3 regions of the Ruminococcus sp. AM31-15AC genome follow, and region 2 is predicted to be linked to each of the others. Evidence: predicted binding sites of a transcription regulator. Region 2 holds the regulator's gene; each other region holds the start of a gene.
The links. The regulator NrdR, encoded in region 2, represses ribonucleotide reductase genes. The targets are predictions, from matches to a motif close to CACNANATNTNGTG.
Positions count from the first base shown of each region.

Region 1: DW793_RS13265 (anaerobic ribonucleoside triphosphate reductase) is a predicted target of NrdR. The motif match lies at 1,508-1,521, and genes of this name have one in related genera.
Region 3: nrdD (anaerobic ribonucleoside-triphosphate reductase) is a predicted target of NrdR. The motif match lies at 1,530-1,543, and genes of this name have one in related genera.

Region 1 covers NZ_QTYG01000074.1:3,392-7,685, forward strand. The annotation lists partial or broken gene asnB (asparagine synthase (glutamine-hydrolyzing)) at 1-694, opposite strand, end outside; gene DW793_RS13260 (hypothetical protein) at 978-1,175, shown strand; gene DW793_RS13265 (anaerobic ribonucleoside triphosphate reductase) at 1,589-3,847, shown strand; gene nrdG (anaerobic ribonucleoside-triphosphate reductase activating protein) at 3,850-4,294, shown strand, end outside.
Region 2 covers NZ_QTYG01000014.1:5,458-9,751, reverse strand. The annotation lists gene DW793_RS05875 (glycoside hydrolase family 130 protein) at 1-1,267, shown strand, start outside; gene nrdR (transcriptional regulator NrdR) at 1,398-1,850, shown strand; gene DW793_RS05865 (glycoside hydrolase family 44 protein) at 2,930-4,294, opposite strand, start outside.
Region 3 covers NZ_QTYG01000064.1:3,535-7,828, reverse strand. The annotation lists gene DW793_RS12765 (GTP-binding protein) at 72-905, opposite strand; gene DW793_RS16020 (hypothetical protein) at 878-1,024, opposite strand; tRNA gene DW793_RS12760 (tRNA-Arg) at 1,143-1,219, opposite strand; gene nrdD (anaerobic ribonucleoside-triphosphate reductase) at 1,577-3,751, shown strand; gene nrdG (anaerobic ribonucleoside-triphosphate reductase activating protein) at 4,018-4,294, shown strand, end outside.

The DNA of each region.
Region 1 (4,294 bases), on a different contig from region 2:
CAAGAGCAGGGCCATTGTCAGCGTGGAATTTAACTTCCCAATATCTTCTTACGTTCATCTCGCCGTTCTTGTATGTAAAGCAGTGAGCGGCAGGGAGCTTGTAAACATTTTTGAAGAAAGTTTCTGTTGTAGGAGAATATTGGAATGTTAGATAAGTTTCAAGAACGTCTGTGTTAAGCTCCTTCTTAAAATGAGGGTGGTCAAGAAAACTCTTTATCTCAGAACCCCACATAAGAGTTTCGCCCATTTTTGCGTAGTAAAGAGGCTTGATACCGAAGAAATCTCTTGCACCGAAAACCTCGTTTGTGTTCTTATTGAAGATAACGAATGCAAACATACCTCTCAGCTTGTCGAGCATATCCTCGCCCCACTGCTCATAGCCGTGGATAAGCACCTCTGAGTCGGTCTGTGTATAGAACTTGTGACCAGACGCTACAAGCTCTTCACGGAGATCCTTGTAGTTGTATATCTCACCGTTGAATGTAAGTACCAACGACTTATCTTCATTGAAGATAGGCTGGCTACCTTGATCTGAAAGGTCGATGATCGAAAGTCGGCGGAAACCCATTGCGATCTGCTCGTCAACATATTTTCCGTCAGAGTCAGGACCTCTATGTTTTATTCTATCCATCATTTTTCCAAGAACTATGGAAGCGTCATTGATTTTATTTGTAAATCCAACAAAACCGCACATATAAAAGCCTCATTTCTGTTAAATCAAATTGCCTGTATCTTAGTTAATACGGCCGCTTGTCGCCTAGTGAACGTCAAGCAATATAATACTTATTATACACTATATGCGGCTTTTTTGCAAGGGGTAAAAACAAAAATTAAACAATAAAAGAAATTGTCTTTTGTGCATTTATCACATGGCAGTGTGTATGGTATAAAAATATCTGCGATTTTGTCATTTTGGCTTGAAAAAGGCAGAGGGATATAGTATAATGGTATTAAAATCATATTTTGGAGAAGATCTTATGAACGATAACAAAAAGAAGAAAAATGGTTATAGATTGGATATTGTGTTGATAGTGAGTTTTTTTGTAATGCTGATATCTTTCTGCGCCTACATGATGAATACTACTCTCGAAGAGGTACTTGAAAATGAAACAGGCAGCTCTGTAGTCACACATGATTACACTTACGAGAGTGCCGAGAGCAGTTCAGCAGCATAACATAAAATTTAAAAACTCGACAAGTTAAAGTGCTTTACGTGCTTGCCAAATTCGCTTATTTACGACATTTCGGAGGCATGAAGCAGCACTTAAAAATGTATAAGACGACAAGTTAGCTCACTTTACAGTATCAATAACCAAACTATATTGTATTATGCATTGTAAAGTTCGACTGCATTACAACTAAAAGCATTCTACTTGACACCTAAAATCAATATCTGACGAAATGTGGCTTTGTGCATTTAATACAAATAACAAAGTCACATTTTGTTGTATAACGCCTTGACTTTGCGTCATTTATACTATATACTTGTATTAAGCACTGCTTTTTATACAATATGTTGTGATTTGCGGTGCGAGTTGTGAGAATATAAAAAATATAAGGATAAATTGGGAAAATCGGAGGCGGTATTGTGATAATCAAGATAAAAAAGCGTGACGGACGTACTGTAACTTTCAATATTGAGAAAATAGCTGGCGCTATATACAAGGCGGCTCAGTCTGTGGGCAAGGATAACTATGAGGAAGCTTTGGAGCTTTCGGGTAAAGTTGTTGATAAGCTTATGGAAAAACACCTTGATATGCCTACTGTTGAAGAGATTCAGGATTGCGTTGAGCGTGTACTTATCGAGGAGGGCATGGCTGATACTGCAAAAAGTTATATACTCTACCGCTCAAACAGGACTCGTGCAAGAGAAATGAATACCCGTCTTATGAAAGTTTATGAGGATCTTACTTTCCAATCAGCGAAAGATAACGATTTGAAGCGTGAAAATGCTAATATAGACGGCGATACCGCAATGGGTACAATGCTTAAATACGGCTCTGTGGGTGCTAAGGAGTTCAATGAGATGTATGTTCTTGCTCCAGAGCATTCAAAGGCTCATCAGGAGGGCGATATCCACATTCATGACCTTGATTTTTATACACTGACCACCACTTGTACTCAGATAGACCTTACAAAGCTTTTTGATAAGGGATTTTCTACAGGTCATGGTTTTTTGCGTACACCAAATGATATACAAAGCTATGCGGCGCTTGCTTGTATTGCTATCCAATCAAATCAGAACGACCAACACGGTGGTCAATCTCTTCCTAAATTCGATTATGATATGGCTGAGGGCGTAAGAAAGACGTTCAGACACCGCTATCGTGACAATATCGGCAGGGGGCTTGCTTTGCTTGGTGAAGTTTCTGATGCTCAGAGCATTGCAAAGAAAATAACTGAAATGCTTGATGAGCAGGGTTTAAAGATCACTCTCGCCAATGATAACGGCTATCAAGAGGCTGAAGCACAGTTTCTTGTGAATTTTGTTGACGCACCTATAGTTAAGAAGATACAGAGTTTTGCATATAAAAACTCTTTGAAAGAAACTGACAGAGCCACATATCAGGCAATGGAAGCGCTTATCCATAATCTGAATACCATGAACTCCCGTGCAGGCGCTCAAACGCCTTTCAGCTCCATAAATTATGGTACTGATACTTCTATCGAGGGCAGACTTGTTATAAAGAATATTCTTCTTGCAGAGGAAGCAGGACTTGGCAATGGTGAAACGCCTATTTTTCCTATACATATTTTCAAGATAAAAGAGGGCGTGAACTTTAACCCTGATGACCCGAACTATGACCTTTTCAAGCTTGCCTGCCGTGTATCAGCGAAGCGTCTTTTCCCGAATTTTTCATTTATCGACGCTCCTTTCAATCTACAGTATTACAAGGAGGGCAATCCTGACACTGAGATAGCTTACATGGGTTGCCGCACAAGAGTTATCGGTAACGCATATGACCCTACTCGTGAGATAGTGACAGGCAGGGGAAATCTCTCTTTTACTACCATTAATCTCCCTAGACTTGGCATAAAAGCACAGCGTAATATCGGTGCTTTCTTTGACAGCCTTGATGAGCTTATGGATCTTTGTATCGACCAGCTTATGCACAGATTTAAGATACAGTGTTCAAAGCGTGTGAGAAACTATCCGTTCCTCATGGGTCAGGGCATATGGCTCGATTCAGAGAAGCTTACGGCTGACGATACGCTTGAAGAAGTTCTAAAGCATGGCACGCTTTCCGTGGGCTTTATCGGTCTTGCTGAGTGTCTTAAAGTGCTTACTGGCAAGCACCATGGTGAAAGTGAAGAAGCAAGAGAGCTTGGCTTGGAGATAATCTCACGTATGAGAGCAAGAATGGACGAGGAAACAAAGCGTACTGGTCTTAACTTCTCGTTGCTTGCAACGCCTGCTGAGGGACTTTCTGGCAGATTTGTTAAAATGGATAGAGAACGTTATGGCGAGATAGCAGGAGTTACGGACAGAGAATATTATACTAATTCTTTCCATGTACCTGTTTACTATCCGATAACAGCGTTTGAGAAACTTAAAATAGAAGCTCCTTACCATGCTCTTACAAATGCAGGCCATATAAGCTATATCGAGCTTGACGGCGATCCGCTGAACAATCTTTCTGCATTCGAGAAAGTCGTAAGATATATGAAAGAAGTTGGCATAGGCTATGGCTCAATAAACCACCCTGTTGACCGTGATCCTGTTTGCGGATATACTGGAATAATAGGTGACAAATGCCCGAAGTGTGGACGTTCTGAGGCTGAACACAGCAAGGTGATACATGAGAGGATACCTCGTGCAAAAGCCTGCTGTGAGGGTGACAATTAGCCATGGAGCTTAGGATAGCAGGCACTGTCGGTGAATCTATCGTAGACGGACCGGGTTTTAGGTTCACTATTTTTACGCAGGGCTGTCCACACGGCTGTGAGGGTTGTCACAATCCGCAGACACATGATTTTAACGGTGGCATTGTCGTTGACACAGACCAGCTTTACAATGAGATAATAAAAGACCCGCTTCTTGACGGTGTGACGTTCAGTGGCGGTGAGCCTTTCTGTCAGTGCAAACCGTTAGCAGAGCTTGCAGTAAAGATAAAAGCGTTCAATGGCTTTCCGCTGAATGTTATTTCATTCACAGGCTATACTTATGAATATCTTATTGCAAACGCTAACGCTGAAAACGGCTATATGGAGCTTCTATGTCAGCTTGATTATCTTGTTGACGGACCATTTATTCTGTCGCAGCGAAGCCTTGAGTTGAAATTTATGGGCAGTA
Region 2 (4,294 bases):
ATCAGACAGCTACAACGGAATTTATGACAGATACGTTTACCCTGTTCTGACAGCCGCACACGCACCTATTATCTGGAAATATGACATGAACCCTGAGACAAATCCATACTTCATGGAGAGATTGGGCATAAACGCAGTACTGAACTCAGGCGCTATTTATCTCAACGGCAAGTATTACCTTGTTGCAAGAGTTGAGGGCAATGACAGAAAGTCATTTTTTGCAGTAGCAGAAAGCGACAGCCCTGTTGACGGCTTCCGTTTCTGGGACTTCCCTGTTCAGCTTCCTGACACTGAACCGGAGGAAACAAACGTATACGATATGAGACTTACTCAGCATGAGGACGGCTGGATATACGGTGTATTCTGCTCAGAGAGCAAGGACAAGACTTCAAACGATCTTTCTGCCGCTACAGCTCAGGCTGGAATCGTAAGGACAAAGGATCTTAAGACATGGGAAAGACTTCCTAATCTCAAATCCAAGTCACCACAGCAGAGAAACGTTGTGCTTCACCCTGAGTTCGTTGACGGAAAGTACGCATTCTACACACGTCCACAGGACGATTTTATCGAAACCGGCTCAGGCGGAGGAGTATGCTTCGGTCTTTGCGAAGACATCACAAACCCTGTTATCTGCACAGATGAAGTTGTTATCTCACCAAGACAGTATCACACAATCACAGAGGTAAAGAACGGTGCAGGCGCAGTGCCTATCAAGACACCAAAGGGTTGGATACACATTGCACATGGTGTAAGAAACACAGCCGCAGGTCTTAGATACGTAATTTATGTATTTGCAACTGACCTTAAAGACCCTTCCAAGCTAATCGCTTCGCCGTCAGGACTTTTCATTGCACCACACGGCAGTGAAAGAGTGGGTGACGTATCAAACGTTGCATTCACAAACGGCGCGATCGTTCGTGAAAACGGTGACGTGTATATTTACTACGCTTCATCAGACACAAGACTTCACGTTGCGGCAACAACGATCGACAAGCTTATGGATTACACATTCAACACTCCGTCAGACCCACTGCGTTCTGTTGATTGCGTAAAGCAGAGATGCGAGCTTATCAAAAAAATCTCGAATATCTTAACAAGTAATATATCAAACACAAACAGACGGCTTCTGCTGTCTGTTTTTTTGTACACTAAAACTTCCTTTAAGTCTGCCATATCCGTGCATAAATATTGCACTACCCATGTAGAGGACGTCGAAGGCGCCGTCCCCTACAATTATGCTATTGTTTGTCTGCCGCAAAACTGCTGAATCCCTTTACCGCAACTTTTTTTATATACCCTCTTGCAATCGTCCACAATCTATGGTATAATTAATTAATAAAAGCACAATATATGCAATATCACACACAACATTTTCTATTAACTAAGGAGTGTTAATAATGAGATGTCCTTTTTGCAACTATGAAGATACAAGAGTAATAGATTCACGTCCAAGCGAGGGAAAAAAGCGTCGCCGCCGTGAGTGTCCGAAATGTGGAAAGCGTTTCACTACTTACGAGGTGGTCGAAAAGCCACAGCTTATGGTATACAAGCGTGACGGCTCGTTTGAGCCTTTTGACAGACAGAAGCTTATAAAAGGCATTCAGAACGCTATCAAAAAGCGTCCTGTCAGTGTTGATGATATGAAAAACCTTGTTGACGATATAGAGAACACCTTTGCAAACAAAATGCAGACTGAAACTACTACAAGCGAGATAGGCGATATGGTGCTTATGGGTCTGAAAAAGCTTGACCACGTTGCATATGTGCGTTTCGCTTCCGTTTACAAAGACTTCTCTGACGTTGATTCGTTCATTCAGATAATCACTGAGCTTTCTGACAAAAAGAAATAAAAAAAGAGCGTTCCGATATTTTTCGGGACGCTCAGCCTGTCGCAAAACCCCTAGATTCATCTCGAATCAGGGGTTTTGCTTTTATGCAATCAATAAAGCAACAATAAATGTAATCAATTTTTGTAAAAAGTGTCAAAACAAAGCAATCTACACTCCGTGGAGAGATTCATATTGTAAAAGATCTGGTTGAATCTGTTCCGAGCAATATAAAACAGCAAGTAAAAAAATGAAATTTGGTCAAAAGAGCCAGCCTGCTCTAACTGAATACACGTTTCACCTATATAGGACAGAACTCGGGTGAAATTTGCACTCGTTTACAAAAGATTCAAAAAGAATCTGCAAGCTGCATGATCAGGCATAGGCGATATATTGCCCTGTCCGTTAAAATGACAATGGGCGGCATAGTGATGATCTTACGCCTGTGATCGACACCAAACAGCCGAACCTGATGACAGATGTGCTGACTGCCCTCATTTTTAAGTATAACTGGAAAAATATCGCTGTGCCGTATATTTCAAAATCAGAATTATCTTTGCTTTCAGCTCTGGAAATTTCATATTTAAAATAGAGTTCTAACAGACATTATCTGTCTTATGAAAGCAGAAAGGACTCCATAACCGTTTGGTTACTGAGTCCTTATTCTTCTTATTGTATTTTTCATACAGCAGTCTGTTGCCGAGAAGGAAATGACGGAGATGATTTTAGAAAGAGGATATTAGCACGCATAGTTAAAGTGACTTTTTATAATCATTACCACCAAAAAAGTGGTGGTTTGCTCTGCTCCAAAAAGGAACTGTTACTGGCTTTGCCCCTCAAGAGACTCCGAGGGTTCAGAACCGCATTACATTCACTGGCAGCCCTTATATGTTAGGTGCATAATTTCATTTGTTTATAACCTCCGTGTATTTTAATTTAGTAATGCAGTCGCCAAATTACTACTATTTTATCATATTCGGAGGTTGTTTTAAAGCGTTCGCTGAAGCTTTTTTATGTCCCCGGTAGAACCGGACGTTTAATTACGCTAAAACGCCCAAAAGAGCCCTCGAAAACGCTTTCAGGGCGTTTCCGAGAACCTGCGATCAGTGTTGAGTTTTCTTTATCCTGAATACAGCAAACACTATAGCTGCCACAAGAGCCGCTGCCCCTCCGACTATCCCCAAGATAAGCGGGAGACTGCTTTTTCCCTCTCCTTTTTCGGCAGCGGAGGAAACAGCTTCTCTTGTATCAAGAGCTTCCTTATCCTTGGCAATTACCAGAAGCGATACCGTCCTTGGCTCCATTTCAAGAGTCAGGCTGCTGCCGTTCAGTGTCACAGCCGGGTTTGAATCGGTCATATCAAATAACTGTGCTGACATACTGTTTATCCCGTAAAGGTGAGCGTACTTGTACTCGTTTCCAAGCTCGATATTTGCGGTCGTTTTGTCGTCAAACGCCTTGTTTGTCACTACGAGGGTGATGACGTCCTCGTTATCTCCGTTAATTGCAGCATAGGCGGTCGAGGTCTCGATATCGTCCGTGGTACAGGACACAAGCGTATCGCCAAAGCCGCTTCCGCTGCCGTCATAGTTGGTGTACAGATTGATCGCGGCAAGCTGATACTGTGCGTCCATTGTAAACAGGTTGGCAGCATAGACCCCGTTCTGCGCAAAAATGCCGAGGGTGTCCGCCTCCATTATAGCACCGCAGACATCGTAAGCTCCCTGAAAATCATATTCAGTGATGGCAAGCTTTGTGCCGGGGTAATAGGTATCTATTGACTCCTTAAGTGCCGGAAGTATCGGCAGGAACTCTGCGCCTGCGTCGGTTATCCAGCTGTCCTCGGTGTAGGTATCGTCCCAGAAGCTTCGGGTCGAGTTCAGCTTATTGTAAACACAGTCGGGATCGCCATAATGCTCGCAGTAGCGCTTTCCGCAGGCGCCCTTTGCCTCGGTGTAAAAATGCACATCGAGCACATCGAGCAGTCGCCTGCCGTTCTCGTCCTCTGCCTTCTTCATTTCGTCAAGATAGTAATCTATAAACCATTTGTACTCGGGGTTGTCGTTTTTTATCTCTTTCCAGTCAGGCGCATCAGCGAAATTCGTAAACGCCCCGTAGCCGAAAAGCGCAGGACCGAATATCTCGGCATTCGGGTCAATATCCTTTACTGCCTTAGACATAGTTACCGACTTTTCAACGATCTCAGCGCAGGTGGTTTTTTCGGGATGAACGAGTGAGTGAGTGCTGCTCCACAGCCCCGGCTCATTGTCGAGAGAATAGCCCCTGATGCCGCCGTTCTGTGAGTCGCCAAGGGTGTTCACAAGGTAGTTTACAAACTCGTCCATATAAACAGTGCCGTCATTCAGATTGGGCGTCAGGCTGAATTCATCGCCCTTTACAAGTTCAACCTTTTTCCAGCGGTCAGAGGGCGCTCTCTCAGCCTTGCTGACCTCGCCGTTCATGTCGGC
Region 3 (4,294 bases), on a different contig from region 2:
ATATATATCATCATATCACTAATCAAGCTCATATACAATACATTCCGCATTTATTTTACAATATTCTGACACTATACAGGCACAAAATAGCCGTCGATATGCTCTTTGTCAAGCCCCTCGCCAATGACGATAAACACCGCCTGACCTCGCTCTATAGGCTTAACAGTGATGTTCTTGTGGGTGGCGTTAAGCTCAAGCCACTCGCCCTCAGCGTTTTGCATAAAGCCTTTTACACGGAATATCCTTCCGCACTTGCTGTCGCTCATAAGCCTGCTTACAGCATCTTCCACAGCATTGTCAGGAAGCTTCATATTCATAAAATACAAAGAGGTATAAGCTTTATCTTGGTCGAACCACAGCTTTTCGTGGGAATCAGGCTCATAGCCACTGTTGGCTATCCTTTCCATATCCTCGTCTGTAAGCTCCGACCAATCTTTCATTATTATCTCAGGCTTAGTCATTCTGTGGCAATGGAACTTTTTCTGCACGGCTTCAAGGTGTTTTAGAGTATCCTCAAGCTCCTGTTTTGTGGCTTCCTGACATCTGCTCATGAGAACTATGCCTGCTTCCGAAAGCTGAGAAGCAAGAAGATAATCAGAAGCTTCCGACAAGTTGGTATCAAGGCAGGCATCTGCAATAGTTATAACGCTTCCTATCTCGTACCAATTATCAAGAGGTTCTTCTCTGAGCACGTCAAAGAACTCGTCAGCCTCATAGATACCTGACGGCTCCACAATGACCCTGTCAAGACCACGCATACCCATAGCGATAAGCTTAGTCTTAAAACGCCGTCTGTGGCAATCCTTATCAGCCGCCGAGACCATTTCAAGGTCGCAATTCTCGTCCAAAAGCTCCTGCAAAAGAAGCATATCCACATTCACTGCACCGAAATCATTCTCCAACACGCCAATTTTACAGCCCTTATCCAAAAGATAACGGGCATATTTTTTATAAAAGTGGTCTTCCCTGCTCCGAGAAACCCCGTCACAAGGTCTACCTTGGTTTTCTTTTTCTCTGTGTTCATAGTTAATGCCTCCTAATGGTCATATTATACCACATTGACAGTGCTTTGGCAATGACAGAAATAAAAAAACACGCCTTACAAATTGTAAGACGTGCTATGCCAGTCACTACAAGTGACCTGGTGCGCCAGAAGGGACTCGAACCCCCGACCTACTGGTTCGTAGCCAGTCACTCTATCCAGCTGAGCTACTGGCGCATTCAACTCTAATATTATATCATATGCATGCACCCTTGTCAACAAGTTAATTGAATTTTACCACTTATTTTACAAAACATTCACATCGTTCCTTGCCACGTCACACCTTTATCCATCCTTTAAATGCCATTGTTTTTCACACTTTTTGTCAATCAAGTGTTTGTAACCATTTGTAATACTTTTTCAGCAAACTGCTCTGTTTTTAACCGGAATTTTTGTAGATTATTTATCATTCTATGCCCTTGACTTATATTCTGATTGTGGTATAATAGTAAATGTTCAATATTATGTTGTGATAAAAGCAGACAACCACAATATATAGTGGTTGAGCAGGATAGAATGAAAGGAAGAGTATAGGTGAAGATAATAAAAAGAAGCGGCGCTGAGAATACGTTCGATAAGGAAAAGATAGAAAATGCCGTTGCGAAAGCTAATATCACTGTGGAGGAAAAGGATAGGCTCTCTGAGGGAGAAATAGGAGAGATAGCACAGAATATAGAGGACAAATGCTCTGAAATGAATAGGGCTATGGACGTTGAAACTATTCAGGACTGGGTGGAAGCCGATATCATGCGCCACGGTAAGTATACAGTGGCAAAGCATTATATCACCTACCGCTATGAGCGTTCTATCGTCAGACAGGCTAATACTACTGATAAGCAGATACTTTCTCTTCTTAACTTTGAGAACGAGGAAGTCAAGCAGGAAAATTCCAATAAGAACCCTACTGTCAATTCAGTTCAGAGGGATTATATGGCAGGCGAGGTCAGCAAGGATATCACAAGAAGATTTTTGCTCCCAGACGATATAGTTGAAGCTCACGAAAAAGGTCTGATACATTTCCACGACGCCGATTATTTCGCTCAGCATATGCACAACTGCTGTCTTGTAAATCTTGAGGATATGCTCCAGAACGGCACTGTCATAAGCGAGGTCATGATAGAAAAGCCACACAGCTTCTCTACAGCCTGCAATATCGCTACACAATCTATCGCTCAGATAGCTTCTTCACAGTATGGCGGACAGAGTATCACACTTTCCCACCTTGCTCCGTTCGTTCAGATATCCCGTGATAAATACCGCCGTGAGGTAAAAAAAGAGTTCGCAGAGCTTAATATCCCTGCCGACGAGGATACTATAAATAAGGTAGCCGAAATGAGAGTAAAGGCTGAGATAGTTCAGGGCGTTCAGATGATACAGTATCAGGTCATCACTCTTATGACAACAAATGGTCAAGCACCTTTCGTTACTGTTTTCATGTACCTTGACGAGGTGCCGGAGGGGCAGACAAGAGATGACCTTGCGGCTATCATAGAGGAAATGCTCAGACAGCGTATCCAAGGCGTAAAGAACGAAAAGGGCGTATATATAACACCTGCGTTTCCTAAGCTAATATATGTCCTTGAAGAGGACAACATTAGAGAAGGCTCAAAATATTGGGAGCTTACAAAGCTTGCTGCAAAGTGTACCGCAAAGAGAATGGTGCCTGACTATATAAGCGAAAAGAAAATGAAGGAGCTTAAGGTAGACAAGAATGGCAATGGTCAGTGCTACCCTTGCATGGGCTGCAGAAGCTTCCTTACAACATATCTTGACGAAAACGGCAAGCCTAAATATTACGGCAGATTCAATCAGGGTGTTGTTACAATAAACCTTGTGGACGTTGCCTGCTCGTCATATAAGGATATGGATAAGTTCTGGAAGATATTTGATGAAAGACTTGAACTTTGCAGACGTGCGCTTATGCTCCGTCACGAAAGACTTAAAGGCACTCCGTCAGATGTTGCGCCTATCCTTTGGCAGAACGGTGCATTGGCAAGGCTTAAAAAGGGCGAAACAATCGACAAGCTCCTGTTCGGCGGATATTCCACCATATCACTTGGTTATGCAGGTCTTTGCGAATGCGTAAGATACATGACAGGCAAGTCGCACACAGACCCTTCAGCAACGCCTTTTGCACTTGAAGTTATGCAGCACCTTAATGACGCCTGCGCAAAGTGGAGAGCAGAAACAAACATAGATTTCAGCCTTTACGGCACTCCATTGGAGTCCACAACATACAAATTTGCAAGATGTTTGCAGAAGCGTTTCGGTGTTATCGAGGGTGTAACAGACAGAAACTACATCACAAACAGCTATCATATCCATGTTACCGAGAACATCGACGCATTTGACAAGCTCACCTTTGAGTCACAGTTCCAGGCTCTCTCACCAGGAGGAGCTATCAGCTATGTGGAAGTGCCGAATATGCAGAACAACATAGAGGCTGTTCTTGCAGTTATGCAGCATATTTACGACAACATCATGTATGCAGAGCTTAACACAAAGAGCGACTACTGTCAGAAGTGCGGTTTTGACGGTGAGATAAAGATAGTAGAAGATGACGGCAAGCTTGTATGGGAGTGTCCGAACTGCGGCAACAGAGATCAGAACACTCTGAACGTTGCAAGGCGCACCTGCGGTTACATCGGCACGCAGTTCTGGAATCAGGGCAGGACTCAAGAGATAAAGGAAAGAGTTTTGCATTTGTGATTTCTTTGAAAACATAATTAAAACCCAAAAATTTTTTCAGCCAAAATCGCAAAATTTTGAACATTATAGCCGTTAAAACTCAAAAGTTCAAAAATCAAAACTCGTCAAAAAAATGAACATTATAGCAAGGAAAACTCAAAAACTCAAAACTGCAAAATCCGAAAATAATGAACATTATTATTGACATAAAACAGCAAACAGCATATAACTATCGGGGCAATACAAAATCGTATTGCCCTGCGTTGTATGTATGAAAGGAGCGGAAAATGAATTATTGTGAGATAAAGAAAACCGATATCGCCAATGGCTCAGGAGTGAGGGTCACGCTGTTCGTATCAGGTTGCAGACACCACTGCAAGGGCTGTTTTCAGCCTGACACTTGGAACTTTGACTACGGCAAGCCTTTCACCGATACCACCGCAGACGAGATAATTAACGCCCTCTCAAAGGGCTATATAAAAGGACTTACGCTCCTTGGTGGCGAACCTATGGAGCCTGAGAACCAGCCTGAGCTGACAAAACTCCTCCACCGTGTGAAAACTG